Regions from separate parts of the Spirillospora sp. NPDC048823 genome, predicted to be linked through region 2. Evidence: predicted binding sites of a transcription regulator. Region 2 holds the regulator's gene; the other holds the start of a gene.
What was found. The regulator HspR, encoded in region 2, represses chaperone genes until heat shock. The targets are predictions, from matches to a motif close to ANTTGAGTCNNNNNGACTCAANT.

Region 1 (14,631 bases), on a different contig from region 2:
CGCGCTGGAGGAGTACGGCCGGGGCGGCCCGCTGCGTCCCCGCGCCGTCTTCACCGGGCCGCCGATTCCCGCCGGGTGACCGGCGCGCGGGCCGTCCATGCGCCCGGACGGGGTCGTGGCCGCACTCCACCGGGCCGAGGGTAGGCTCGGGGGTGTGCGACGGTTCCTCACCCCAGGCTGGCTCGGGCTGCACCTGATCGCGATCGTGTTGTGCGGCGCGTTCCTCGGCTTCGGCTGGTGGCAGTACGACCGCGCCCAGAGCGGCAACGACCGCAGTTGGGCCTACACCTTCGAGTGGCCGATCTTCGCGCTCTTCGTGGTCGTGATGTGGGTCAAGATGATCCGCGACGAGCGATCGGGCGCCGCCCCGGCGCCCGCGGTGATCGAGGAGCCCGCGGAGGCGGAGATCACGCGGCGGATCATCCGGCAGCAGGAGGACGAGGATCCCGCCCTCGCCGCCTACAACCGCTACCTCGCGCGGCTGAACTCCGAGAGCGGCGGACGCCGCTGACCCGTCCGCACGGGCCGCCCGTGCGGGCCGTCGACGAAAGGTGTGATCTGTGGAAGGCGCGGTGACCAGGTACCGGATCCTGGCGCTGGTGGTCGGCACGCTGCTGGTGCTGCTGACGATCGGCATGGTCCTGAAGTACGGGCCGACCGACATGCCGGAGATGGTGGCCGTCGTTTCGCCGATCCACGGCTTCTTCTACATGGTCTACCTCGCGGTCGCGTACGACCTGTGGCGGCGCACCGGCTGGCCGCTGAACAGGATGGCGGTGATCGTGCTCGGCGGCATCGTCCCGCTGATGACGTTCTTCGTCGAGCGCCGGATCGTGCAGGACGCGCGGGAGCTGGGCGGCGCGAAGGCCGAGGCCGAGGCGAGCGCCTGACGGCCGTTCCTCAAGGGACTGGATGACCGCCGCCGGGTCGACTAATGTTTGACTGAGTCAAACATTGGGAGGTGGGCATGGCGGTGACCGACGGGGACATCGGCACGGTCCGGTCGTTCAACCGGTTCTACACCGGGGTGATCGGCGTGCTCGGCGAAGGCCTCGTCCAGACGCCGTACTCCCTCACCGAGGCCCGGGTGATCTTCGAGCTGGCCCAGCGGGACGACACCGAGGTCCTCGCCCTGCGCCGCGCCCTCGACCTCGACGCCGGCTATCTCAGCCGGATGCTGGCCCGCTTCGAGGCCGACGGGCTGGTCGGGCGCGAACGTGCGCCCGGCGACGCGCGCCGGCAGATCGTCCGGCTCACGCCGCGGGGCCGCGAGGTGTTCGCCATGCTCGACGAGCGGTCCGTCGCCGAGATCCGCGCGCTGCTGGACGGGCTGCCCGCCGATGACCGGCGCCGCCTCCTGGCCGCGATGCGCTCCGTCCACGGCATCCTCGGCGACCGCCCGCGCGGGGACGGCTTCGTCCTGCGCCCGCTGCGCCCCGGCGACCTCGGCTGGATCGTGGAGCGCAACGGCGCCCTCTACGACCGGGAATGCGGCTGGGACCGCACCTACGAGGCCCTCGTCGCCGAGGTCGTCGCCGATTACGTGCAGAACCATGATCCGGAACGGGAGAACGCCTGGATCGCCGAATCCGGCGGCATGCGGGTGGGCGGCGTCTTCTGCGTCCGCAGCGCCGGCGACGTCGCGCAGCTCCGGCTGCTGCACGTCGAGCCGGATGCCCGCGCGATGGGCATCGGGGCGGCGCTGGTCGGCGAGTGCGTCCGCTTCGCGGCCGAAGCCGGATACTCCGAGATCATGCTGTGGACGACGGCGCTGCAGCGTCCGGCGCACCGCCTCTACGAACGGGCCGGATTCGTCCTGGACGAGGAGGAGCCCCCGGTCGAACGCTTCGGGGACGTCGTCCACGGGCAGGTCTGGCGCAGGAAACTGTGAACCGGGCCCGCGGGGGCGTGACGCCTCCACGGGCCCGGCTCCGCAGCGATCCCTGACTGCGTCGGCGGCCGGGACGGGGGTCGGACGGAGGTTCCGGCCGCCTGTGTTCACCGGCGTTGCGCCGGTTCGGCTCAGGACTGGTTCCCACCTCCCTTCCGCTCCGGCCGGCCGGGGGACCCGTCCGGCGCTCGGGGGAGGGCGCCGCCACGGCGCCCCGGTGACGGCGGCCGGGCCGGCGGCACGGCTCGGGTGATGCCGCCGGCCCGGCTCGTGGGGGACGCCGGTGCCGCGGGGGCGTGCGGCACCGGGGTCCGGGGATGGTCGAAGGGCCCGGCTGGTCCGGTACGGCCGAGGACCCGAGGTGTATCGCCGCCCGCCCCGCCCGCGGCACCCGTTGGGGGACGGTGCCGGCCGCGGTGGAGCGCGCCGCGATCGCCCTCGGCCGTACGGGCCGGGCCGCGCGGGGACGGGGGCGCGGGGACGACGCGGGTCTCACGCTCCGTGCGGTGCATCCCGGTCCCTCCCGTTTCCCGACCTGGGGCTTTGCCGCCCCGAGGCCTTCTCGCTCACTCTGTGTCACGAACCTGATGCGTTAGGTACCCGCGCGTCATGCGCACGTAAACCGGCCCGCCGCAAAGAATCATGATCGCGAAGCGGACTTTGCCTCCGCATTGCCCGGCACCCGCTCCGCCGCGGCGGGGCGGCGGCGCAGGACATGGCGGGCCAGGGCGAGGACGGCCAGGAACGCCACGAGCGCGCAGACGCCCGTCCAGCCGTACCGGGAGTAGCCCGCGGCCCCCAGCCAGGAACCGGTGCTCCCGCCCAGGAAGGAGCAGGTCATGTAGGCCGTGTTGAGCCTGCTCCGGGCCTCCGGCCGCAATGCGAAGATCCGGGACTGGTTCGCGACCATGCCGGACTGCATCGCGACGTCCAGCAGGAGTGTCCCCGCGGCGAGCGCCACCAGCCCGGACCGCCCGCCCGCGGCGCCGGCCGCGAGCACCCCGGCGGCCGCGATCGTCCCGAGGATGGCGACGAGGCCGACCGGATCGGAGCCCCGCCGGTCGACCTGCCGTCCGGCGATGGGCGTGGCGATCATGGTGCCCGCGCTGACCAGGGCCAGCACCCCCACGGCCTGCGCCCCGAACCCGTAGACGGGCCCGGTGAGCAGGAGCGCGACGCCCGTCCAGACGGCCTGGAACCCGCCGAAGATCGTCGCCTGGTAGAAGCACGTCCGCCGCAACTCCGGCTCACGCCGCAGCAGCCGCAGCGGCTCGGCCAGCAGCGCGGGATACGACTGCTTCGACGGCGGGACGGTCGCGGGCAGCGCGAACGCCAGCGCCGCCGCCAGGCACAGGGCGACCGCGGCGGAGACCAGGTACGGTGCCCGCCAGCCGAGCCACTCGCCGATCATCCCGCCGAACGTGCGGGCCAGCAGGATGCCGCCGATCGACCCCGACAGCAGCGTCCCCATGACCGCGCCGCGCCGGTCGTCGGCCACCAGCCCGGCCGCCATCGGCGCGATGACCTGCGCGACCACGGTCGTGATCCCGACGAGGGCACTGGCGCCGGCCAGCGCAGGCAGCCCGGGGGCGCCCGCCGCGCCCAGCAGCCCGATCCCGGTGACGACGAGCATCACCACGATCAGCGGCCGGTGCGGGAACCGGTCCCCGAGCGGCACCAGCAGGAAGTTCCCCGCGGCGTACCCGAACTGCGCCGCGGTCACCACCAGCGCGGCCGTTCCCGGCGACACGTCCAGGCCGGACGCGACCAGCGGGCTGACCGCCTGCGGAAAGTAGATGTTCCCCACGGCGACGCCGCAGGTCAGAGCAAGTAGGAAGATCACCCGACGGCTGAGGCCAACGGGTTGCGAGGCATGCGAGGACACGGATGCTCCATCGATTCGACGCGGCAGGATCGAGGCGGCGGGGGAGAACCCCCGCGCGGGACTCGCCTCGGCGTCGAGGAGCGCGGTGCCGGCTAGGCCGTGGTGCGCTCCGCCGCCGAGGCGCCGGTCGTGGACTTGCCGAGACCCGTGTACACGATCTGCCTCCAGAACCGGAGCCGGAACATCACGCCGAAGATCGCATACCCCCCGTTACCACCGCAACCCCCTTTCAATCTTGGCGTCGTACCGCGCCTGCGTCTCCTGCCGGCTGGCGCAAGGGTGTCACGGAAGCCGCGCGGTGAGTCTCAGGGTGATTCCTGGATCTTCCAGGAGCTGCCGTGGACCGTGACGGCCTGGTCGTCGTTGATCGAGATGAAGCGGGCCTGACGGCCGTGCCGGCGGTCGTGGCGGTCGGCGTTGCCGCGGTTGCGGTGCGGTAGCACCGTGAACGGGACGAGGCCCAGGCCGGTGGTCGAGGCGACCTGACCGGGGTCTTCGACGTCGCGGAAGAAGCGGAGGTCGGGTCCTGCGAGTGCGGCTCCGGCGGAGATGCCGACGTAGGCCGTTCGTCCGCTGGTGACGGCCCGGCGGACGGTCCGGTCCACGTGAGTGCGGTGCACGTGCTGCAGAAGGAAGATCGCATAGCCGCCGGTGACGAAGACCAGATCGGCTGAGCGGAGAGCGCGTTCGACGGCGGATGGATCAGCGTGCTCCACGTCGAGGCGATCGACCGTCATACCCTCGTTGTGCAGCAGTCGCGCCCCCGCTTCGACGAACGGTGCCGACCGCAGCGGGTTGGCGGCGGTGGGGATGAGCGTGGCCCGGGTGGGAGGTGTGGGGAGCGACCTGATCCAGCCCGGTAGGGCGCCGAGCCCGGCCGACCCCAGGAACAGGTGTTGGTGTTCATTCACTGTGATCTTGTTCAGGCTTGGTTTGTGGTTTTGGTGAGGTGTCCTGGTTCGAAGCGCAGACTCGTCCTCAGGAGCGCTGTGCGGTTGCGGATGTCGATGCCGCCTGCGGCGTCGAAGTCGAGGTAGGTGTGCAGTGCGGCGGTGATGTGGTCGGGGGTGGCTCGGCCGAACTCGATGCGGGTGACGTCGACTGGGCAGTGAGCGGCGATGAGATAGATCGAGCCATCGATGTGGCCCTCCTCGTGCCTGGCCGGGAAGGTGAAGACGCGCCGGCTCAGTGAGGCCGGGTTGGTGGCCGGCAACTGGATGTGGTCCAGCGAAATCTCGGTCGTGACGAGTTCCGGTCCGCTGGCACCCGGCCGGAAGGTGGCGGGTTCGTACTCGTCGTCGGCGGAGAAGGGCGTGAGCGGGATGGTGATGCTCCAGGTTCCGGCGACCGGATGGTCGAGTCCGGCTGGCCAGTAGGAGATGGTCCCGGGCGTGGGCGTGAGGAACTCGTCGGTCAGGTCGATCATCAGGGAAGTGTGTCAAGGGCGGCCGCGGACGCGCGATCCCGGCTCGTCGCACGTGGACGGCGGGACGCCCCGGTGGATGTGATCGCTGAGAGCGAACGTTGCTGAGGAAACAAAATGCTGCTCCGTTTTCTTGAGTGTGGATGACTCAACTTGCCGTTGGGTCGACGTACGGACTTGGAGCTGAGCATGAGCGAGACCCTGACGCTGCCGGTGCTGCCCCTGGACGACGGGGCCGTTCTGCCGGGCATGGTGGTGCCCCTGGACCTGTCCGAGAGCGGTGAGGTCCGGGCGGCCATCGAGGCCGCGCGGGCGGCGGCCCAGTCCAAGGGGCCGGGCATCCGGTCGGTGAGCAAGCCGCGGGTGCTGCTGGTGCCCAGGCTGAACGGGCAGTACGCCGGCATCGGGACGCTGGGCGTCGTCGAGCAGGAGGGGCGGCTGCCCGGCGGTGAGCCGGGCGCGGTCGTCCGGGGCGTGCAGCGGGTGCGGATCGGGACCGGGACGACCGGGCCGGGCGCGGCGCTGTGGGTCGAGGGCACCGCGATCGAGGCGCCGCCCGCGTCCGGGCGGGCGCAGGAGCTGGCGAAGGAGTACAAGAGCCTGGTCAGCGCGATCCTGCAGAAGCGGGGCGCGTGGCAGGTCGTGGACGTGGTGCAGCAGATCGACGACCCGTCCACCCTGGCCGACAACGCCGGCTACGCGCCGTACCTGTCGGACGAGCAGAAGATCGAGGTCCTGGAGACCCCGGACGTGGTGGAGCGGCTCACCCTGGTGATCGGGTGGGCGCGGGACCATCTGGCCGAGCTGGACGTGGCGGAGACGATCCGCAAGGACGTCCAGGAGGGCATGGAGAAGACGCAGCGGGAGTTCCTGCTGCGCCAGCAGCAGGAGGCCATCCGCAAGGAGCTGGCCGAGCTGAACGGCGACCCCGCCGACGAGGAGGACGACTACCGGGCCCGGATCGAGGCGGCGAACCTGCCTGAGAAGGTGCGCGAGGCGGCGCTGAAGGAGGTCGACAAGCTGGAGCGGTCGTCGGACGCCTCGCCCGAGGGCGGCTGGATCCGCACCTGGCTCGACACCGTTCTCGACATTCCGTGGAACGACCGGACCGAGGACGCCTACGACATCGCGGGCGCGCGGGAGATCCTGGACGCCGACCACGCCGGGCTCGATGACGTGAAGGAGCGCATCATCGAGTACCTGGCCGTGCGCAAGCGGCGTGAGGACCGGGGCCTCGGCGTCGTGGGCGGCCGCAGGAGCGGTGCGGTTCTGGCCCTGACCGGCCCTCCCGGCGTCGGTAAGACGTCCCTTGGCGAGTCGGTCGCGCGGGCCATGGGACGCGAGTTCGTCCGGGTCGCCCTGGGCGGAGTCAGGGACGAGGCCGAAATCCGCGGCCACCGCCGTACGTACGTGGGCGCGCTTCCGGGACGGATCGTCCGCGCCATCCGCGAGGCCGGTTCGATGAACCCGGTCGTCCTGCTGGACGAGGTCGACAAGGTCGGCGCCGACTACCGGGGCGACCCGACGGCGGCGCTGCTGGAGGTTCTGGATCCCGAGCAGAACCACACGTTCAGGGACCACTACCTGGAGGTGGAGCTCGACCTGAGCGACGTGCTCTTCCTCGCCACCGCGAACGTGGTGGAGGCGATCCCCGCGCCGCTGCTCGACCGGATGGAGCTCGTCGAGCTGGACGGCTACACCGAGCACGAGAAGGTCACGATCGCCCGCGACCACCTGCTGCCGCGCCAGCTCGACAAGGCGGGGCTGGAGGCGTCCGAGGTGGGCTTCGGCGACGACGCGCTGCGGCTGCTGGCGGCCGAGTACACCCGGGAGGCGGGCGTCCGGTCGCTGGACCGGTCGATCGCGCGGGTGCTCCGGAAGGTCGCCGCGAACGTGGCGATGGAGAAGGCGGACCTGCCGGTCTCGATCGGTGCGGACGACCTCAGGGACTATCTGGGTCGGCCCAGGTACACGCCGGAGGTCGAGCTGAGCCGGAACGAGCGGCGGACGGGCGTGCCGGGCGTCGCGACGGGCCTGGCGGTCACCGGCGCGGGCGGCGACGTCCTCTACATCGAGGCGTCGCTGGCCGACAAGGAGACCGGCGACACGGGCGTGACGCTCACCGGGCAGCTCGGCGACGTGATGAAGGAGTCGGCGCGGATCGCGCTCAGCTACCTGCGTTCGCGCGGCGCCGAGCTGGAACTGCCGGTCGGCGACCTGAAGGACCGCGGCGTGCACGTCCACGTGCCCGCCGGTGCGATCCCGAAGGACGGGCCGAGCGCGGGCATCACGATGACGACGGCGCTGGCGTCGCTGCTGTCGGGGCGGCCGGTCCGCTCGGACGTGGCGATGACCGGTGAGGTGTCGCTGACCGGGCGGGTGCTGCCGATCGGCGGCCTGAAGCAGAAGCTGCTGGCCGCGTCCCGGCTCGGCATCACCACCGCGATCGTCCCGAAGCGCAACGAGCCGGACCTTGAGGACGTTCCGGCCGAGGTGCTGGAGAACCTGACGGTCTTCGCCGTGAGCGACGTCCGCGAAGTGCTGGACCTGGCCCTGGAGCCGGCCACCACGCCGGTGGCGGTCTGACGCACGGAACGCCCGCGCCGGGCTCGTCCCGGCGCGGGCGTTCGACGTCAACCCGAGTTTCGGTCCTGCCGTATCACCGGTCGTGCATGGGCGGCGACGGGCGGGGGACCATGCGCCGGGTGTTGACGGAGATGTGGCAGCCCGCAGCGAAGGGCAAGAAGGTCCCCTGGTACGTGATCGCTCTGCGCGTGGTCGTTGTGGCCATCGCGTTGGGCGCGCTCGGCGTCTTTTTCCTCTTCGCTTTCAAGTTGACGTTGACGCCCGTCCAGGACAACGGCCAGGCGGGCGGGAACACCGATCCCGGCCGCTCGCTCCGCTTCTACCTGGACCGTCCCACCAAGGAGGCATTCCTCCAGATAGGCGGCAACCTCGCGCTTCTCGCGCCCTTGGGCGTGCTTCTTCCGATCGTCTGGACGACCCTCCGCGGCCCGATCCGCCTGGCACTCCTCGCCGGCATGTTCTCCTTCGCCATCGAGATGGTGCAGGGAGCCCTCGTCATGGGCCGCGCCTTCGACGTCGACGACGTCATCCTCAACGTCACCGGCGTCGTGATCGCCTATCTCCTCCTGGGCCGCCGCCTCTCCAAGGGCGTCCGCGGCGACTGAGACGACGGGGCGAACCGCCCGCCGGCGCTCGGCGAGGGGGACGCAGGGGTCAGCGGGGGGTCAGGCGGAAGACGCGCAGCTGGCGGGTGGTGCGTTCCACGTACTGGTCGTAGACGGGCCAGACGGCGGTCAGCCGGGGCCAGATCTCGGTGCGTTCGGCGTCGTCCAGAAGGCGGGCGGTGACGGGGACGGAACGGCCCTGGAAGCTGACCTCGGCCTCCGGGTTCTTAAGGAGGTTGCCGGTCCACGCGGGGTGCTTCTCGCGGCCGAAGTTGGAGCCGACGACGACGAAGCCGCCGTCGTCGCCGGGCAGGCACGCGAGCGGCGTGCGGCGGGGGAGGCCGCTGACCGCGCCGGTCGTGGTCAGCACGATGCTCGGGACGAGGAGCTGACCGAGGAGGAGGCGGCCGCCGGTCGCCTTGTGCAGAGCCCGGTCGACGGGCGGGACGACCTTGGGCCCCACCCTGGAGAACCATTCGGCGCCGGAGACCCGCTGGAAGACCGGTCCGAAGGTGCGCTGGATGAGTGTCGGCATCGGTTTCTCCTTGGGGGCGAGCCGTCCGGCCCGGTGGGGTTTCAGATGGCCGGTCTCGGCCAGCCATCGGAGGCCGTCGGCGACCGTTTCCTCGACCGGGCGCAGGGTGAGGTTCAGCGCGTCCAGGAGGGGACGGTCGTCGGTGGGGACGAGGGTGACCATGAACTCGGCGGCGTCGCGGGTGAGCGGGTAGTCGAAGCGGCGGACCCGCTTGGCCGCGTCCAGCGCCGAGCCGAGGCCCAGCATGATGCGGCTCGGGACGGGCACGCGGCGGCACTTCACGCCGGTGAGCCGGTCGCAGAGGTCCGCGTACTGCGGCCAGGTCAGGTAGTGGCCGCCGAGCACCCAGCGGCTCGGCGGCTGCGCGGCCTGCACGGAACGTGCCAGCGCCTCGCCGAGGTCGCGGACGTCGATCACGGAGACGCCGCCGCCCGGAAGCGGCCAGACCTTGCCGAGCGCGGCGGCGAGCCCTTCCATCAGCGCGTCCAGGGTGGGCTGGTTCGGGCCGAACACGCCGCCCGGGTAGACGATCGTGACCGGCGCGCCGTCCGACTGGAGTCCGCGCACGTACTCCTCGGCGGCCAGCTTCGACCTGCCGTAACCGGTGCGGGGGCTCGCGAGGGAGCCGTTCGCGGTGATGACCGGGGCGGACGGCGGGACGAACACGCCGATCGTCGACACGTGGATCACCGGGTCGAGTCCGCGGGCGACGGCTCCGCCGACCACGTTGCGGGTGCCCCGGACGTTGACGTCGACCAGGTCGCCGGCGGAGCCGGTCACGCCGATCGCGGCGGCGGCGTGGATCGCGGCGTCGGTGCCGTCGAGTGCCCCGGCCACGGCGTCCTCGTCCAGCATGTCGCCGGTGACGAGTTCCACGTCCCCGGCCGCGACGCCGATCGCCTGCAGGACCTCGGCCGCCTTCCCGGGGTCGCGGACCAGCGCGCGCGGGCGGTGCCCGGCGGCGAGCAGCGCGCGCACGGTGTGGGAACCGACGAACCCGGAGGCGCCGGTGACGAAGACCCGCATGGAGGACAAACTAGCGCTTGGTCACGTCCGGACGACAGTCCTTGCACTTCACCTCCCAAGAGTAACCGGTTCGATTTCGGACACCTCCAATACCGGGAACGCGCACAACCGATCGTTGACGCTCCTGGAACGCTCCATCACACTCGTGAGTCACCTGACCGCCGACCGGGAGGGATCAATGAAGATCGGACTGGCCGGCGCGGGGCGCATCGGTGCGCGCCACGCCGCCGCCCTGTGTGAACTGCCCGAGGTGGAGGCCCTCTGCGTCGCCGACGCGGATCCCGGCCGCGCCCGCGACCTCGCCGCCCGCCTGCCCCGCTCTTCCCGCGTCGCGGCGCTGGACGCGGTCGAGGAGTTGTTCTCCAGCGGCCTCGACGGCCTGATCGTCGCCGCGGCCACCGACGCGCATGCGGGCCTGGTGGAGCGGGCCGTGGCCGCGCGGGTCCCCGTGTTCTGCGAGAAGCCGCTTGCCTCGGATCTTGATGGAACGTTCCAAGCCGTGGCCGCGGCCGCCACCTCCGGAATTCCGGTGCAGGTCGGGTTCCAGCGCCGGTTCGACGCGGGGAACGCGGCGGCGCGCGAGGCGCTGGCGTCGGGACGGCTCGGCTGGCTGCACACCGTCCGCTCGTGCAGCTTCGACCCCGCGCCGCCGCCCGCCGAGTACGTCCCGACGTCCGGAGGGCTGTTCCGCGACTGCGTCATCCACGACCTCGACCTCATCCGGTTCGTGACCGGGCGCGAGATCGTCCGGGTCATGGCCTCCGGGGCCAACCGGGGAGACGACTTCTTCCGCGAGTGCGGCGACATCGACACCGGGTCCGCGCTGCTCGTCCTGGACGACGGGACGCTCGGGCTCGTGTCGGCGACCCGTTACAACGCCGCCGGGTACGACTCGCGGCTGGAGCTGTTCGGGTCCAAGGACAGCATCGTCGCGGGCATGGACGACCGGACGCCCGTCACCGTCCTGCCCGAGCACGAGGAACCGAAGGCCGCGGCCGGGCCGGGAGCCGGGCCGGGAGCCGGGCCGGGAGCGGGGCCGGGCGGTGAGCCCAGGCACGTCTACGGAGGCTTCATGGAGCGGTTCGCCGACGCCTACGACGCCGAGCTCCGCGCCTTCGTGGACGTGGTGGCCGGCCGCCGCGGCAACCCGTGCCCGCCCGAGGAGGCGCTGGAGGCCTTCTACCTCGCCGAGGCGTGCGAGCTGTCCCTGCGGGAGGGGCGGATCGTCGGGACCGAGGAGGTGCGGCGATGAGGATCGCGGCCGCGCCGATCTCCTGGGGCGTGTGCGAGGTCCCCGGGTGGGGCCATCAGATGGAGCCGGGACGGGTCCTCGCCGAGATGCGCGCTCTCGGCCTCGCGGCGACGGAGCTGGGGCCGGACGGTTTCCTGCCCGGCGGCACGCGGGCGAGGGACGAGCTGCTGGCCTCCCACGGGCTGGGGCTTGTCGGGGCGTTCGTCCCGGTCGTGCTGCACGATCCGGCGTACGACCCGATGCCGGAGATCGACCGTGCGCTGGACCGCGTCGACGGCGTCCTCATCCTGGCCGCCGCCACCGGTCTCGACGGCTACGACGGGCGGCCCGCCCTCGACACCAAGGCGTGGTCGACGCTGCTGGCCAACCTCGACGCGATCGCCCTGCGCGCCGCCGCCCGTGGCCGCCCGGTCACCCTGCATCCGCATGTCGGGACGGTCGTGGAGTCGCGCGCGGAGGTCGAGCGGGTGCTGGGCGGCAGCAGTGTCCCGCTGTGCCTGGACACCGGGCACCTGCTCGTCGGCGGCACCGACCCGGTGTGGCTGGCGCGCTTCGCGGCGCAGCGGATCGCGCACGTCCATCTGAAGGACGTGGACGCAGGGCTCGCCGACCGGGTGCTCAACGGCGACGTCGCCTACACGGACGCGGTACGCGACGGTCTGTACCGGCCACTGGGGGAGGGCGACATCGACATCCCCGGCATCATCCGTGCTCTGGACGGCGCCGGTTACGAAGGCTGGTACGTGATGGAACAGGACACCGTCCTGACCGAAGAGCCCCCAGAAGGCGGCGGACCGTTCGACGACGTCCGCAGGAGCCTGGACTTCCTCGCCGGAGTGGCCCGATGACCTTCGACCTCATCACGATGGGACGGGTGAGCGTCGACGTCTACCCGGACCAGGTGGGCGTGCCACTGGAGGACGTCGAGACGTTCGGGAAGTACCTCGGCGGCAGCCCCGCCAACGTCGCGGTGGCCGCGGCGAGGCACGGCCGCCGCGCCGCCGTCATCACCCGCACCGGAGACGACCCGTTCGGACGGTTCGTGCACAAGGCGCTCAAGGGGTACGGCGTCGACGACCGGTTCGTCACCGCCGTCCCCGGGCTGCCCACGCCGCTCGCGTTCTGCGAGATCTTTCCCCCGGACGATTTCCCGCTGTACTTCTACCGCTATCCCAAGGCCCCGGACCTGGAGATCCACCCGGACGAACTGGACCTCGGGGCGATCCGCGAAGCCCGCATCATGTGGGCGACCGTCACCGGGCTGTCGCAGGAGCCCAGCCGCGAGGCGACGCTGACCGCGCTCGCCGAACATCCCGGGCAGACCGTCATCGACCTCGACTACCGGCCGATGCTCTGGGCCGACCCCGCTGAGGCCCCGCACTGGGCAGGGCTCGCCCTGGAACACGCCTCCGTCGCGGTCGGGAACCTGGACGAGTGCGCGGTCGCGGTGGGGGAGCGCGAGCCGCGCGCCGCCGCCCGCGCGATCCTCGACCGCGGCCCCGGACTCGCCATCGTGAAGATGGGGCCGGAGGGCGTCCTCGCCGCCACGGCCGGCGAGGTCGTGGAGGTGCCGCCGGTCAAGGTCGACGTCGTGAACGGGCTCGGCGCGGGCGACGCGTTCGGCGGCGCGGTCTGCCACGGCCTCCTTGCGGGCTGGGAGCTGCGGCGGGTGATCGAGTTCGCGGGCGCCGCGGGCGCGATCGTCGCGTCCCGCATCGCCTGCTCCGCCGCGATGCCCACGCCGGACGAAGTGGAAGACCTCCTTGAGGAGCGGCGATGAAGTACCACCTGCCCGCGGGGACGGCCGCCGAGGAGCCGTACGGGCTCGTCGTGACCCCCGAGTCGGCCGGATGGATCCACTCGGCGCTGCGCGTCCTCGAACTGCCGGACGGCGGCTCGCACGAGTTCGAGACCGGCGACTTCGAGACCATCGTGCTGCCGCTCGCCGGGTCGTGCGCCGTCGAGTGCGACGGCGAGCGCTTCGGGCTGGACGGCCGCGACGACGTCTTCAGCCGGGTCAGCGACTTCGCCTACGTACCGCGGGACGCGCGGGTCACGGTGCGCGGACGCGGCCGGTTCGCGCTGGCCGGCGCCCGGTGCGAGGCCCGGCTCACGCCGCGCTACGGCCCCGCCCGGGACGTCCCGGTCGAGCTGCGCGGCGCGGGGCCGGCGAGCCGGCAGGTCAACAACTTCGGCACGCCGGAGGGCTTCCCGTTCGCCGAGAAGCTCATCGCGTGCGAGGTGCTGACGCCGGGCGGCTGCTGGTCGTCGTTCCCGCCGCACAAGCACGACGAGGAGACGCCGGACGAGGCCGTCCTGGAGGAGATCTACTACTTCGAGGTCGCCCGGGGCGGCATGGCCTACCAGCGCGTCTACGGGTCGCCGGGACGCCCGATCGACGTGCTCGCGGAGGTGCGCAGCGGCGACGCGGTCCTGATCCCGCACGGCTGGCACGGGCCGTCGATGGCTCCGCCGGGCCATGACCTGTACTACCTGAACGTGATGGCCGGGCCGTCGCCGGAGCGGGCGTGGCGGATCTGCGACGACCCCGCGCACGCCTGGATCCGCGACACCTGGGCCGGACGGCCCGTCGATCCGCGGCTGCCGCTGACCTCACCGGAGGGACGGCCATGAGGCTGACGGCGGGGCAGGCGCTGGTGCGGTTCCTGGCGGCCCAGTACAGCGAGCGGGACGGGGACGAGCGGCGGTTCTTCGCGGGCTGCTTCGGCATCTTCGGCCACGGCAACGTCGCGGGCGTCGGCCAGGCGCTGCTGGAGCATGCCGACGACGTCCCCTACTACATGGCCCGCAACGAACAAGCGATGGTCCACACCGCGGCGGGATACGCCCGGATGAACGACCGGCTCGCCACCTTCGCCTGTACGACGTCCATCGGGCCTGGGGCGACCAACATGGTGACGGGTGCGGCCCTCGCCACCATTAACCGGCTGCCCGTTCTGCTTCTGCCGGGTGACGTCTTCGCCACGCGTCCAGCCAACCCGGTGTTGCAGGAGCTGGAAGACGCCCGGTCATACGACGTTTCCGTCAATGACTGCTTCAAGCCCGTCTCGAAGTATTGGGACCGCGTCAACCGTCCTGAGCAACTCCCCAGTGCGCTGATGGCGGCGATGCGCGTCCTCACCGACCCGGCGGAGACGGGCGCGGTCACGCTGGCACTGCCACAGGACGTCCAGGCGGAGGCGCACGACTGGCCGGACGACCTGTTCGCCCGCCGTGTGTGGCGTATCCCGCGCGCTGTGCCCGAACCCGCCGCGCTGGAGGAGGCGTCCGCCGTCCTGCACGGCGCCGAACGTCCCCTCATCGTCGCGGGCGGCGGCGTGATCTACTCCCGGGCCACCGACGACCTGCGCGCCTTCGCCGAACGTACCGGCATCCCCGTGGCCGAAACCCAGGCCGGCAAGGGCGCT
Region 2 (14,631 bases):
AGCCGGTCGGTGAGGACGTTGCGGGCCACGCCCAGCGCGTCCTGGAAGTCGTCGAAGCGCCGCACGCCCTCGAGCGCGCTGCGGATCACCAGCAGCGTCCACCGATCGCCGATGACCTCCAGCGACCGGGCGATCGAGCAGTTCTGCGACTCGTAGGTGCGGGGCAGTGCCACGCCACCGAGCCTACCGGAGTTTCGTCAAACAACGCGCAGGCCGGACGGCCCGGGTTCTCGACGTCGAGCCCGGCCGCCCGGCCTGTACCGCTTCGGGTTACTTCAGCCGCTGCCCGGCGGACTGGAGGTTCTCGGCCGCCTGCACGATGCGGGCGGCCATCGCCGCCTCGGCCGCCTTGCCCCACGAGCGCGGGTCGTACTGCTTCTTGTTGCCGACCTCGCCGTCGACCTTCAGCACGCCGTCGTAGTTGCGGAACATGTGCTCGGCGACAGGGCGGGTGAACGCGTACTGCGTGTCGGTGTCGATGTTCATCTTGATGACGCCGTACGACACCGCCTCCCGGATCTCCTCCAGCGACGAACCGGAGCCGCCGTGGAACACCAGGTCGAACGGCTTGTCCTTGCCGTGCTTGGCGCCGACCGCGTCCTGGATGTCCTTGAGCACCTCGGGACGCAGCTTGACCGAGCCCGGCTTGTAGACGCCGTGCACGTTCCCGAACGTCGCCGCGAGGATGTAGCGGCCCTTCTCGCCCACGCCGACGGCCTCGGCGGTCGCGAGCGCGTCGCCGGGCGTCGTGTAGAGCTTCTCGTTGATCTCGTTGGCGACGCCGTCCTCCTCGCCGCCGACGACGCCGATCTCCATCTCCATGATGATCCGCGCCTTGGCGCACTGGTCCAGGAGTTCCTCGGCGATCCGCAGGTTCTCGTGCAGCTCGACCGCCGACCCGTCCCACATGTGCGACTGGAACAGCGGCTCCTCACCGCGCGCCACCCGCTCCTGCGAGATCTTCACCAGCGGGCGCATGAAGCCGTCCAGCTTGTCCTTCGGGCAGTGGTCGGTGTGCAGCGCGATGTTCACCGGGTACTTGGCGGCCACGACCCGGGCGTACTCGGCGAGGGCGGTCGAGCCGATGACCATGTCCTTGACCGTGGAGCCGGACAGGTACTCCGCCCCACCGGTGGACACCTGCACGATCCCGTCGCTCTCGGCCTCGGCGAAGCCGCGCAGCGCGGCGTTCAGCGTCTGGCTGGACGTCACGTTGATCGCGGGGAAGGCGAAACCGTCCTGCTTCGCACGGTCGAGCATCTCCGCGTAGACCTCGGGCGTTGCGATGGGCATTGATCAGCGTCCTTTCATACTGGTCGGTGCCGCCGGGCATCCGGCCGGGCGGTAGCACCCGGTGGTCCAGGTACCCGGGTGTGGGCCCAGGTCACCCGGTCTCCCGGGTCGGGCATGCCGTCCACCCTCAGTATCCCGCCTAATCGGAGCGTGTGGAAAGGTACGCTCGCTGTGTGGATCTCACTGCCCTTCCCCTCAGCATCACCGAGTGGCTGCACCCGACCGCATGGCTGCAGCTCTTCGGCACGTTCGCGACGATCGGCGTAATCGCCATCATCTTCGCCGAAACCGGACTGCTGTTCGGCTGCCTGCTTCCCGGTGACTCGCTGCTCTTCACCGCGGGGATCCTCACGGCGGTCACGACCGTCAACGGGCAGGAGTTCCAGCCGCTCTCGCTGCCGGTGCTGATGATCGGCGGCCCGATCGCGGCGATCGCCGGCGCGCAGACGGGCCACTGGCTCGGCGCGCGCTACGGCCGCAGGCTCTTCGACCGCCCCGACTCCAGAATCTTCAAACACGAGTGGGTGGAGAAGGCCGAGTATTACTTCAACCGGTTCGGCCCGGCCCGAGCGGTCGTGCTGGCCCGGTTCATCCCGATCGTGCGGACGTTCCTCAACCCGCTCGCCGGGATGCTCGGCATGGACTCCCGCAAGTTCCTGATCTGGAACGCCGTCGGCGGGATCCTCTGGACGGAGACGCTCTTCCTGGTCGGCCACTTCCTCGGCTCCCAGGTCCCGGACATCGAGAAGTACATCCTTCCGGGCGTCGCGGTCATCGTCCTTCTGTCCCTGATTCCGATCGTCCGGGAGATGATGAAGGGGCGTAAACCGGACCAGGGTCCGAATAAGAATGGCCCCGAAGAGTCACGTCCGTCGCTCAGCGGTGACAGTTATCGCTAACCTCCCCATGTGGGACGTCATCGGTCGGACCCTAGGGGTCTCGCGCGCATACTGATCGCGGTGCTTGCCGTGATGGCCGCCCTGGCCCTTCTGGTCGTGGGCGGCATGGCACTGGTCAACGCCCTTTCCGGCGAGCCCGAACAGAAGGGTCCCGTCACGCCCACGCCCGCGACCGCGTCCGCCGACGCGTCCCCCAGCGAAAGCCAGGCACCGAAGTCGCCGGCGGCCGCCGTCCCCCTGGTCATCCGCGTGACGGGGCAGCCCACCAACGTCGTCGTCCGGGTCGCGGACGCCCAGGGCAAGGTGCTCACCAACGGCACGCTCGGCACCGGCGACACGCTCCAGTACGACGAGGCCCCCCTCCAGGTCGTCGCCACCAACGGCGGCTCCCTGCAGGTCACCATCTACGGCGAGGTGCAGCCGGCGAAGCCGAACGGCCAGCGCGGCCAGTGGTTCGTCGGCGAAGCGCCGGCGACCTAGCTCAGGCCGAGGTCCGCGACGCCGTACGGATGCCGGTACGCGAGGCCCTCCTCGGCGATGCGTCCCGCCGCGCCGCGCTCCAGGATCGTCGCGACCGCCACGACCTCCGCCCCCGCCTCCCGCAGCGCCTCCACCGCGGTGAGGACGGACCCGCCCGTGGTCGAGGTGTCCTCGACGGCGAGGACCCGGCGCCCCGCCACGTCCGGCCCCTCGATGCGCCGCTGCAACCCGTGCGCCTTTCCCGCCTTCCGCACGACGAACGCGTCCAGCGTGCGTCCGCGGGCCGCCGCCGCGTGCAGCATCGCCGCGGCCACCGGGTCGGCGCCCAGCGTGAGCCCGCCGACGGCGTCGTAGTCGAGGCCGGCGGTCTCGTCCAGCATGACCCGCCCCACCAGCGGCGCCGCGACCCCGTCCAGCGTCACCCGGCGCAGGTCCACGTACCAGGACGCCCGCCTGCCCGACGACAGCACGACGTCCCCGTGCACCACGGCCTTGTCCTTGATCATCTGCAGCAGCTCTTCGCGATCGCTCACCCGACGAAGCCTATTCACCGGTCTCCAGCCCCCACCCACCGCCATTCAATCGACGAGCTCCGCTCGACCCCCATCTGCCCGTTCACCCCGTGCACGGCCCCCGCCGCCGCCGTGTACGGTGCCCGGGAGGGGGACGAGATGACGCCGGGAACGCTGATCCTGCTGCACGCGCCGAACGCCGACGCGGCCGCCTGGGGCGACCTGCCGGAGATGCTGCGCTCGTACGGCCTGGACGTGGTCGCACCGGACGTCCCGGACGGCACGGGCCACCGCTACATCGCCCGCGTCTCCCTGATCATCACGGCGACCGATCCGGTGGCCCCGCTCGTCCTGGCCGCACACGGCGCCGCCGGGCCCCTGCTGCCCGGCATAGCCCTCGCCCAGCGCGCCGCGCACCGTCCCGTGGGCGGCTACGTGTTCGTCGACGCCGACCTCCCGCGCCCCCTGCACCTGCACGGTGAGGGCTCGCCCCACGATGACCTCCCCATGCCCCCAGATTGGCCGGAGGCGCCCTGCGGGTACCTCCGCACCCATTCGGACCGCTCCGGCTCCTCCGAGCACGAGGAGGCCGTCAGAGAGGCGCGCCTACGCGGCTGGCCCGTGACCGAACACGACCCTCCGAAGGCCGTGGCCCAATCCCTGAGCGAACTGGTGGCCACCCTGTAGCCGGGTGGAGCCCTACCCGTTCTTCAGGAGGTCGTCCAGGAGGGCGTCGTAATCGTCTTCGCCGCGGCCGAGGTCGATGCGGGCGCGGTAGCGGAGGCGGAGGAGGGCTTCGAGGCTGTCCTCGGCGAGGGCGACGTCGTCCGGGCCCGGTGTGAGGGTGTCGGCCCCGGGGACCGGGGGCTCGTCGGGGCCGCCGATGCCGGTGCCCACGGCGCGGTCGCGCAGGGCGAGGACGACGTCGGCGCCGCTGGTGGCCCACTCGTGGGCGCCGGTCGCGTCGCCCTGGGCGTAGAGCACCTCGGCGACGGCGCGGTACACCTCGGGGTCGCGCGGCTTGTCGTCGCGGATCTGGTCCAGGAGCGTGCGGGCCTCGTCGGGGCGTTCGAGTTCGAAGAGCGCGTCGGCGAGGTAGGCGCGCGGGTCGCCGTAGGTTTCGCCGCCGTCGTCCAGGGCCCTGCGGTACAGCTCGGCGGCCTTGCCGTGGTCGCCGGCATGCTGCCACTGCTCACCCGCGCGCAGCAGAACGTTGGCGCGTGACACCCCGCCGGACACCGACTCGGCCAGCTCGGCGAGCCGGCGGGCCGCCGAGATGTGATCGCCGGTGCGCAGGGTGTCGAACTCCAGGTCGTCGAGATCGTCTTCCGTCACATGCGTCACGCTTCAACGCTACCCGTCGCCGCGCGGCCGAAGCGGCCGAATCGGTGATGATCGCGCAATACCGGTGCGTACCTGGCGGCTTACCTGCGGGAACGTTCTAGAGCGTCCCAGAATCCGCGGCGCAGCGCGTGCCGCACCTCGTCGTGCAGAAGGAAGTCGATGGGCAGCGAGGAGCCCTGCAGGAGCCGCGCCTCCAGGTCGGACGGCATGCGCGGTTTGCGGGCGAGGACGGCCTCCAGCCACAGGGCGGGCGCGTCCCTGGCGACGGACTCGCCGAAGTCCTGGCCTTCCTGGTGGGCGGCCTTGACCGCGTCCGCCAGCGTCGGGGCGTTCTGCTGCACCGGCACGGGCGAGACCTGCTGCGGGCCCGTGTACGGGCCGTTCTGGCCGCCCGACTGCATCGTCTGCGGTGGCGGCGGCGGGGACGGTGCCGGGATCGGCGACGAGGTGTACTGCGGCCCCGGGTTCGGCGGCTGCGCGGGCGGCGCCTGGGACGGCGGGGCCTGCGCGGAGGGCGGCCCGGACGTCGGCGCGGCCTGCAGCGGGACCTGCTGCCCGCCGGTGCCGTAGGACGACCCGCCACCGGACCCGTACGACGATCCCCCGCCGGACCCGTAGGACGACCCGCCGCCTGAACTGCCTGAACTGCCTGAACTGTAGGACGATCCGCCGCCGGAGCCGTACGACGATCCCCCGTGCCCGTCCGACGAGCCGGGCAGCGGCATCGGGCCGGTGCCGTGGCCGCCGGTCGAGCCGGGGCCGTTCAGCCCGGTGTTGCCGGTCATGGCCGGGCCGAGGTCGCGGACGGCCGGGGCGGGCGTCGCCGGCGGCCGGCTGAGCGGGGACGCGGGCGGCGGCCCGTTGTGCGAGGTGGTCTGGAGGGGGCCGAGTGAGCTGCCGTGGCCGTTGGAGCCGTGGCCGTTGGACAGCGGGCTCGCCCCGAGGGAGGAGGAGCCGGCGGTGCCGTCCATGCCGGCGAGCAGGTTGACGTAGGGCCGCAGGTGGCCGGAGCCGATCTCGATGAGGTCGTCGCACTCCTGCCGCAGCACGCGGGAGATCGTCCAGTTGCCGTCGACGGCGACGTGCACGATGGTGACGCGGACGCCGAGGTCCTGGGCGTCGGTGACGACCTGGGCGAGGTCCTCGTCGCCGCTGACCAGGACGGCGTCGGTGAGCGCACCGTTGCGGGCGAGGGTCATCAGGTCGCGGTGGATCTCGGAGTCGACGCCCTCGCGGCGGCCGGGGCGGATGCGGCCGAGTCTCAGCTTGAGTCCGGGCAGGTCGGCGAGCGCGTCGTGCTCGGGGGAGCGGCGGCCCTCGACCGTCGCCTCGTACCAGTAGCAGCGCAGCAGCGGCATTCCGGTGCGTTCTCTGGCGAGATTGCCCAGGAGCTGCAGGAGGCCGCCGAAGTCCCACGAGACGGTTTCGCGATGACGTGTGCCATGCACCGACATCGCGCCGTCGGCCAGCAGGTAGCCGGCGTCTACGAACAGCGCGCAGCGATCCATGCGACACCGCCCTTCCTCAAACACGGGAGCTCACAGCATGCCCATCCGGCGTAGTGTCCTCGGGCGCCTATAGCGTAGTGAAGCGCGTAAGCCCGGTAGGCCAATACGGCGTTTCGCCACTCTTTCATGGCAGGCCGCCGGTTGGCGACTCCCCGGTAACAAAGAAATCAGAAGCCGCGGCGGACGCTACCAGCCGATTCGGGCCGGCCCTGTAGTTCCCCATGATCTTTACGGGAAGAAGCAGGTCGCGGGTTCAATCCCGGGATCCCCGCGACCCGCGCTTAAACCGCCCATGGTGAGCGGCAGCGTGAGCGACCGGTGAGCGGCGCGCCCGGGGGTTGTTCCGCGGCTTTTCATGCGAGCCCGAGTGGAGCACGCCGTTTCATGCTCGCAAATTGTGATGGCTTGACCACTGGTTGTTGCCTCATTCTGACCGTGCCGGCGGATTTTCACGGAACGCGTCCCCCGCCGGCCGGATACCCGTCAGCCCGTAATTTCCGCGCTGCCCATCTCGGTGAGCCTGCCGCCGTCGCGCGGTGTCTCCCAGCGAACGTCGCAGCTGCGCCCCGACAGTTCGACGGTGGCGATGGCGTTGTCGAACCAGGGGCCGTCGGTCATGCGCCACCGGATCGGCGGGACGGGCACCTTCGCCAGTTTCGCCAGGGCGCGGAACGGTCCGCCGACCGCCCGCGAGTACGCGAGGTGGTTGGCCCAGCGGAACACCCCGGCCAGAGGGTTGCGCAGGGGCGAGCAGACGATCTGCGTGATCTTCGACTGGGTACCGGGCTCGGTGACCCGCGCCAGGTACGAGTAGTGGATGTCGCCGGACAGGAAGGAGATGCTCGCCGGGGCGGGGCCGCGCTCACCGCGTCCGACGGCGACGACGGCGGCGGCCAGGGTGCGGAACGACCGCTCGAACGCCGCCCAGTGCTCCAGGTCGGCGGCCTGCCGGACCTTCTCCCCGAACTTGGCTCCGGCCTTGCCCCAGGCGCCCCCGGCGATGGCCTCGTTCCACGACTCCGCATGGTGGATCGCCCTGGGCAGCAGGTAGGGGAGGGAACTCGCGATGAGGAGATGGTCCACGCCGCCCTGGCACTTGCCGTCCAGCCACTGGAACTCCTCGTCGTCGAGCATGCCGCGGCGGTCGGCGGTGAGGAGCCTGGAGCATCGGCTGTCGACGACGATCAGGCGGGTTCCGCCCCAGTCGTGCGCGTAGCTCCAGCGCGTGCTGGCCGGTTCCTTGTCGGCCTTCTCCGCGAGCTCGTCGAGGACGGCGCCCGCGTCGCCGGTGCTGTCGGACGCCGCCCGCACCGCCTTGAAGACGGCATCGGACGCGCGGTCCTGCGGCGACATGTTCCCGAGGTGCTGGTAGACCCAGTACGAGCCGATCCCGCCGGTGATGCGGGCCTTCCACCAGGGCTGCGACCACATCTCCTGGCGCCACGCATAGGAGGTGTTCCAGTCGTCCCTGATGTCGTGGTCATCGAAGATGGTGAAGGTCGGGACGGTGGACAGCAGCCACCGCACCGCCGGATCGTCGTGCCACGCCAGCTTGTAGAGGTGGGTGTACTCCTCGTAGTCGGCGACCTCGTCGATGGGCGGCTCTTCCGGTTCGCGGCGGCTCCCGATGAACTCGCGCATCTCGTCGGTCAGCTCGTCGGCGTAGATCTGGTCGCCGACCATGAGCAGGATGTCCGGCCAGGTGACCGAGTCGCCGCCCGCGCGGAGCCGGTCCGCGAACGCGGCGAGCGCGTCGTACCCGAACTGCTCGACGGTGCCCGGCGAGCGGCGGCAGGACCCGAACGAGATCCGCAGGGCGCCCTCCGGGTCGAGCGTCCTGATCCGGGACGGCGGGAACCCGGTGCCGGCTTCGGGCCAGACGGTCTCGCCGTCGGCCTGCACCTCGTAAGGGATCCGCGCGCCCGGCGCGAGCCCCTCGATCTCGACGAGCGCGTAGTGGTGGCCGTGCGCGGTGAACGTCCGGGCGTTCGCGTCCACGCCGTGCTCCTGGCTGACGACCCGAACCTCGCACGGACGGTCGGTCTCCACCCAGATCGTCGCGGTGTGGTGACTCACGTGCCGGAGATGGGGCCCCAGTACCAAAGCGGTCATGTGAGCCTCTCTAGCCGACCGGGGCCTGTCGCGTCCACTGAAGCGGCATCCGGGTTAGGGCAGAGCGGCCTCGTCAGGAGCGCAGGACCTTCGTTTCGGTCTCGGCGTTCAGGCCGACCACCGGGCGGTCGGGACGCTGCGGCGCCCGGCCTCCGATGGCTCGGAGCCACTCCCACGTGTCCGCGACCGTTTCCTGGACGGTTCTGCAGTGCAGGCCCGCGGAAACCGCTTTGGTCACGCTTGCGCGGTGCATCGTGTCGTACGCCTCGCCGGGTGGAATCCAGATCGGAAGGTCCGTCCAAGGCTGGATGCCCGCTTCAAGGATCTTTTCCGGGGACGTCCAGACGAGGTCGGCGTCAGAGCCCGTCGCCTGGATGCACGCTTCGAGCAACTCGCCCATCGTCGTGTGATCTGGTGGGCTGACGAGGTTGAACGCCCCGCCGGTTCCGTTTTCGATGGCGTCCAGGGTCCACTTGGCAAGGTCCCGGGCGTCGATGTACTGCAGACCCGCGTCGCGTGGGCCGGGCGCCAGAACCTCACCGCCCTGGGAGATCCGCGTCAGCCACCATGGCAGGCGCCCGATGTTCTCGTAGGGGCCGATGATGAGCCCGGCCCGCACCAGCAGCGCCCTGTCGCCGAACACGTCCGTCGCCGCGAGCTCTCCCCCGCGCTTGGCCGACGCGTAGTCGACCTCGCCGTCGTCGGGGGAGCCGTCCACCACGGCGGCGGTTTCGCCGAGCCCGGCCGGCGTGGGATAGCGGTAGACCGAACGGCTGGAGATGTAGGCGTACCGTGCGACCCGCCCGTCCAGGAGCCGCGCGGCGTCCCGTACGGCAGACGGTGCGCCCGACCAGGTGTCGACGACCGCGTCCCACTGCCCGCCGGCGAGGGCTTTGAGACCGTCCTCGGCGGTGCGGTCGCCGTGCAACGACACGACGCCCTGAGGCGGCTCGTGGCGGCCCCTGTGGAAGACGGTCACGTCCCATCCGCGGGCGACCGCGTCTTCGGTGACGGCTCGTCCGACGAACTCCGTCCCGCCCAGCATCAGAAGCTTCATGGGGAAGACTCTGCCTTCTGTACGTTCTGTACGGAACGGTTCCACGCTCACAGCAGAACCGGTCATCGGCCGACGGACGGGCGATGACCGGAGTAGCTTCCCGAACGTGACCGATTCGTTCGACCTTGTCCGGGATCTCCCGTCCGCGCTGCGCGACCGGTCGGCGGCCTGGACGTACATCCGGGGTTTCGCCGCGACCTGGCGCACACCGCTGACTCCGGAGGACGGGACGCCGGAAGCCGAACTGACGGCGGCCGAAGAACACCTCGGCATGCGCCTGCCCGCCGCCCTCCGCGAGGCGTACACGCTCTTCGGGCGCCGCGCCGACCTGCACAGCACCATGCACTCACTGCTGCGCCCGGACGAGTTCTACGTGGACGACCGCAAGGAAGCCCTGGTCTTCCGCGAAGAGAACCAGGGAGCCGCGTCGTGGGGCGTCCTCCTCACCGACCTGGACAAGGCCGACCCGCCCGTCCGCATGCGCCGGGACCTCCAGGACAAGGAGGCGGAGCGCTGGGAGGGCTGGCTGGACGCCTTCTCCGTGTCCTGCATCGAGATCGTCCTGTCCGAGGCACTCCAGGCGGACGAGCCCGTCTGCGACCACGGCGACTTCGAGGACGACGGCGAACTGGACCGCCGCTTCACCCGCCTGCCCTTCCCCGCCCACCCCGAAGGCGAGGACGGACAGGCCTTCTACGCCGGCCCGGGCGTGCTCCTCTGCGACGGCGGAGGCTGGCTCTCCGTCCGCACCCGCGACGAGGAGACCCTCGACCGCCTCCGCGACGACATCCCCGCCGACTGGCTCACCGCCTGACACGCGGGCACCCGCCGGCCCAGAAAGGGTGGCGGGCACACAGGCGCCCTACTTCGTGAGGTTCAGGCCGCGGGTGGGTTCGACGGTGAGGCGGTCGGCGGGCTCGTCGAGGTCGACGACCACCTCGTCGCCGTCGAGGACGCCGCCGGACAGGAGTTCGCGGGCGAGCTGGTCGCCGATCGCCGTCTGGACGAGGCGGCGCAGCGGGCGCGCCCCGTACAGCGGGTCGTAGCCGGTCATCGCCAGCCACTCGCGGGCCGCGTCGGTCACCTTCAGCGTGAGCTGCCGTTCCGCGAGACGCTCGGCCAGCTTGGCGACCTGCAGGTCCACGATCCGGGTCAGCTCGGCGGTGGACAGCGCGTCGAACAGGATCACGTCGTCCAGGCGGTTGAGGAACTCCGGCTTGAACGAGTTCCGGACGGCGTTCCAGACCGCCTCGCGCTTCGCGCCGTTCTCCAGCGTCGGGTCGACGAGGAACTGCGACCCGATGTTGGACGTCAGGATCAGGATCGCGTTGCGGAAGTCGACCGTGCGGCCCTGCCCGTCGGTGAGCCGGCCGTCGTCGAGGACCTGGAGGAGGATGTCGAACACCTCGGGGTGGGCCTTCTCCACCTCGTCCAGCAGCACCGCCGAGTACGGGCGGCGCCGGACGGCCTCGGTGAGCTGCCCACCCTCCTCGTAGCCGACGTACCCGGGCGGGGCGCCGACGAGCCGGGCGACGCTGTGCTTCTCGGAGTACTCGCTCATGTCGATGCGGGTCATCGCCCGCTCGTCGTCGAACAGGAACTCCGCGAGGGCCTTCGCCAGCTCCGTCTTGCCGACCCCGGTCGGGCCGAGGAACAGGAACGATCCGGTCGGGCGGTCCGGGTCGGAGATGCCGGCGCGGGCGCGGCGGACCGCGTCCGACACCGTGCGGACCGCGGCCGCCTGGCCGATCAGGCGCTTGCCGAGCTCGTCCTCCATGCGCAGCAGCTTCTCCGTCTCCCCTTCGAGGAGACGCCCGGCGGGGATGCCCGTCCAGGACGCGACCACGTCGGCGACGTCGTCCGGGCCGACCTCCTCCTTGACCATCGCGTCGCGGTTGTCGGCGGCCTCCGACGCCTCCTCCAGCTGCTTCTCCAGCTCCGGGATCTCGCCGTAGGTGAGCCGCGCGGACGTCTCCAGGTCGCCGTCGCGCTGGGCGCGCTCCGCCTCGCCGTGGAGCTGGTCGATCCGCTCCTTGATCTCACCGACGCGGTTCAGGCCGGCCTTCTCCTTGTCCCAGCGGGCGACGAGGCCGGTCAGATGCTCCTGCTTGTCCGCCAGGTCGGCGCGGAGCCGGTCGAGACGCTGCCGGGACGCCTCGTCGGTCTCCTTGGACAGGTTCATCTCCTCCATCTTGAGGCGGTCGACGGTGCGCTGGAGTTCGTCGATCTCCACCGGACGGGAGTCGATCTCCATGCGCAGCCGCGACGCGGCCTCGTCGACGAGGTCGATCGCCTTGTCCGGCAGGTACCGGGACGTGATGTAGCGGTCCGACAGCGCCGCCGCCGACACCAGCGCCGAGTCGTTGATCTGCACCTTGTGGTGGGCCTCGTAGCGGCCCTTCAACCCGCGCAGGATCGCGATCGTGTCCTCCACGGTCGGCTCGCCGACGAAGACCTGCTGGAACCGGCGCTCCAGCGCCGCGTCCTTCTCGATCCGCTCGCGGTACTCGTCCAGCGTCGTCGCGCCGATCATCCGCAGCTCGCCGCGGGCCAGCATCGGCTTCAGCATGTTGCCGGCGTCCATCGCGCCCTCGGCCGCGCCCGCGCCGACCATGGTGTGCAGCTCGTCGATGAACGTGACGATCCGCCCGTCGCTCTCCTTGATCTCGTTCAGGACGGCCTTCAGCCGCTCCTCGAACTCGCCGCGGTACTTCGCGCCCGCGACCATGGCGCTGAGGTCCAGCGAGACGAGCTTCTTGCCGCGCAGCGACTCGGGGACGTCCCCCGCGACGATGCGCTGCGCCAGGCCCTCCACGACGGCGGTCTTGCCGACGCCGGGCTCACCGATGAGCACCGGGTTGTTCTTCGTCCGCCGCGACAGCACCTGCACGACCCGGCGGATCTCCGAGTCCCGCCCGATCACCGGGTCGAGCCGGCCGTCGCGGGCCGCCGCCGTCAGGTCGACGCCGTACTTCTCCAGCGACTGGTAGGTGCCCTCGGGGTTCTCGGTGGTGACGCGGGCGTGGCCGCGCACCTTCTCGAACGCGTCCAGCAGCGCCTGCGGCGTCGCACCGAACTCCTTGAGCAGGCCCGCCGCCGGGCCCCCGTCCGCGGCGAGCCCGACCAGCAGATGCTCGGTCGAGACGTAGTCGTCCTCCAGTTGCTGGGCCCGGTTCGCCGCCGTGTTGACCGACCGCTGCAGCTGACCCGACAGGCGCGGCGTCGCCACCGTCGAGCCCTGCGCCTTCGGCTTCGCCGCGAGCTGCTCCTCGGCGCGGCGCCTGATCGCCTGCCAGTCCGCGCCGACGGCCTCCAGCAGCGGCACCGCCGTGCCGTCCGCCAGGGCGATCAGCGCGACCAGCAGATGCTGGGGCTCCACCTCGGGGTGCCCCTCGGCCGCGGCCCTCCGGACCGCGACCGACACCGCCTCCTGGCTCTTCTGCGTCAGCTTGTAGTCCATGTCCCAGACCCCCCGTCAACCACCTGATGTCCTAGTCCCGGTTCCGCTCGTGCCAGACCACGACGCTCGTGTGCCTGATGGGCACCAGGTCGGAGCCGGGGGTACCGCCCTGTTCACCGTGCCGCCGCTGCTGCGCCAGCCGCGCCGCGACGGAACGCGTCGATTCGAGTTCGTTGGCGAGGTCCTCCAGCGCCGCGTGCGCCTTGAGGAGCTCCTCGCGGAGCCGCACGTTGTCGCGCTGCAGCTCCAGGATGTGCTTGATGCCGGACAGGTTGATGCCCTCCTCCTGCGAGAGCCGCTGGATCTCGCGGAGCATCACGATGTCGCGCATCGAGTAGCGGCGGCCCCGTCCCGCCGTCCGGCCGGGAGACACCAGCCCCATCCGGTCATAGGTCCGCAGCGTCTGCGGATGCAGCCCGGACAGCTGCGCCGCCACCGAGATCACATAAACCGGTGTGTCATCGCCGAACGGATCCACCCAACTCACTCCTGTCGTGCCTGCTGGAGGAGGTCGGCGCGCAGGTCGTCGCCGGTGCCCGCGGCGCGGAGCCGGGCGAGGGCCTCGCGTGCCTGGTCGTCGAGCTTCTGAGGGACCTGGACGTCGACGGTGACGAGCAGGTCGCCCTTGGTGCCGTCGCGCCGGGGGGCGCCGCGGCCCTTGACGCGGAACGTGCGGCCGTTCGGCGTGGACTCGGGCAGGCGCAGCGTGACGGGCTGGCCCTGGAACGTCGGCACCCTGATCTCCGCGCCCAGCGCGGCCTCGGGGAACGTGACCGGGACGGTCAGCGTGAGGTTCTCGCCGGTGCGGCCGAACACCCGGTGCGGCTGCACCTTGATGTTGACGTAGAGGTCGCCTTGCGGGCCGCCGTTCTCGCCCGGCGCGCCCTTGCCCTTGAGCCGGATCTTCTGGCCGTCGGCGACGCCCGCCGGGATGCGCGCCTGGATGGTGCGGGTGCCGGTGGCGCGACCGCTGCCGTGGCAGATCGGGCACGGGTCGTCGACGACGAGGCCGCGGCCGTGGCAGTCCTTGCACGGCTCCTGGAAGCCGAAGTTCCCGAGGTTGCGGGTCTCGTGGCCGGTGCCCTCGCAGTTCGGGCACACCCGCGGCACGGTGCCGGCCTTGGCGCCGGTCCCGCGGCAGCCGTTGCAGGGGGCCTCGCTGGTCAGCTTGATCGGGACGGTCACGCCGTTCATCGCGCGTCCGAACGACAGCGTCACCTCGGTCTCGACGTCCGCGCCGCGGCGCGCACGCCGCGTCGTGCCCGTCGTGCGGGTGCCGCCGCCGCCCCGCCCGAACAGGCCGCCGAACAGGTCGCCGATGCGCTCCCCGGCGCCGCCCGCCTGCGTTCCGCCGCCGCTGCCGGGCTGCCCGAACAGGTCGCCGAAGTCGAAGGGGAAGCCGCCGCCCTGCTGGCCGCGGAAACCGCCCGGCATCGACCGGACCGCGTCGTACTCCTTGCGGCGCTTGTCGTCCGACAGGACGTCGTAGGCCTCGGAGACCTCCTTGAAACGGTCCTCGGCGTCGGTGTCGCCCTTGTTGGCGTCCGGATGGTACTTGCGCGCCAGCTTCCGGTAGGACTTCTTGATCTCCTCCTGGGAAGCCGTCTTCGCGACACCGAGGACCTTGTAGTAGTCCTTCTCCAGGTAGTCCTTGGTGCTCACGGCGCCCCGCCTTCTGCTATCGCCACTTGCCACATGTCTTCACGTGCCCCGGCGGCCCCGCCCCGGCCGTCGCGGCCGGGACGGGACACCGGGTCCTTCCGGGGGGCGACCCCCGGACCCCTCGGCGCCGGGCCGGGGGTCACTCGCCGTCGTCACCCGCCTCGTCGCCGGGCTCTCCGGCGGCGTCGGGCTCGGGATCGGCCACCGCGACGCGTGCGGCGCGCAGTATCCGCTCGCCGATGCGGTAACCGGGCTGGAGGACGTCCACGACACTCGTCTCGGTCACATCCGGGGAGAACGAATG

Region 1: the regulator HspR is predicted to act here: its motif matches at 5,331-5,353, upstream of lon (endopeptidase La).

Annotation. Positions count from the first base shown of each region.
Region 1 is NZ_JBICUT010000001.1:340,853-355,483, reverse strand. Features, by position in the region: gene ACGFK0_RS01420 (hypothetical protein) at 1-79, shown strand, start outside; gene ACGFK0_RS01415 (hypothetical protein) at 155-511, shown strand; gene ACGFK0_RS01410 (DUF3817 domain-containing protein) at 573-890, shown strand; gene ACGFK0_RS01405 (GNAT family N-acetyltransferase) at 968-1,891, shown strand; gene ACGFK0_RS01400 (MFS transporter) at 2,532-3,734, opposite strand; gene ACGFK0_RS01395 (Type 1 glutamine amidotransferase-like domain-containing protein) at 4,082-4,687, opposite strand; gene ACGFK0_RS01390 (hypothetical protein) at 4,699-5,202, opposite strand; gene lon (endopeptidase La) at 5,389-7,785, shown strand; gene ACGFK0_RS01380 (VanZ family protein) at 7,905-8,390, shown strand; gene ACGFK0_RS01375 (nitroreductase family deazaflavin-dependent oxidoreductase) at 8,440-9,951, opposite strand; gene ACGFK0_RS01370 (Gfo/Idh/MocA family oxidoreductase) at 10,130-11,203, shown strand; gene ACGFK0_RS01365 (TIM barrel protein) at 11,200-12,051, shown strand; gene iolC (5-dehydro-2-deoxygluconokinase) at 12,048-12,983, shown strand; gene iolB (5-deoxy-glucuronate isomerase) at 12,980-13,837, shown strand; gene iolD (3D-(3,5/4)-trihydroxycyclohexane-1,2-dione acylhydrolase (decyclizing)) at 13,834-14,631, shown strand, end outside.
Region 2 is NZ_JBICUT010000004.1:135,190-149,820, forward strand. Features, by position in the region: gene ACGFK0_RS11520 (winged helix-turn-helix transcriptional regulator) at 1-173, opposite strand, end outside; gene fbaA (class II fructose-bisphosphate aldolase) at 271-1,293, opposite strand; gene ACGFK0_RS11530 (DedA family protein) at 1,467-2,192, shown strand; gene ACGFK0_RS11535 (RodZ domain-containing protein) at 2,253-2,672, shown strand; gene pyrE (orotate phosphoribosyltransferase) at 2,669-3,205, opposite strand; gene ACGFK0_RS11545 (hypothetical protein) at 3,344-3,871, shown strand; gene ACGFK0_RS11550 (tol-pal system YbgF family protein) at 3,884-4,528, opposite strand; gene ACGFK0_RS11555 (NYN domain-containing protein) at 4,609-6,036, opposite strand; gene ACGFK0_RS11560 (alkaline phosphatase D family protein) at 6,520-8,148, opposite strand; gene ACGFK0_RS11565 (NAD-dependent epimerase/dehydratase family protein) at 8,222-9,205, opposite strand; gene ACGFK0_RS11570 (hypothetical protein) at 9,312-10,019, shown strand; gene clpB (ATP-dependent chaperone ClpB) at 10,068-12,665, opposite strand; gene ACGFK0_RS11580 (heat shock protein transcriptional repressor HspR) at 12,697-13,143, opposite strand; gene dnaJ (molecular chaperone DnaJ) at 13,149-14,327, opposite strand; gene grpE (nucleotide exchange factor GrpE) at 14,467-14,631, opposite strand, start outside.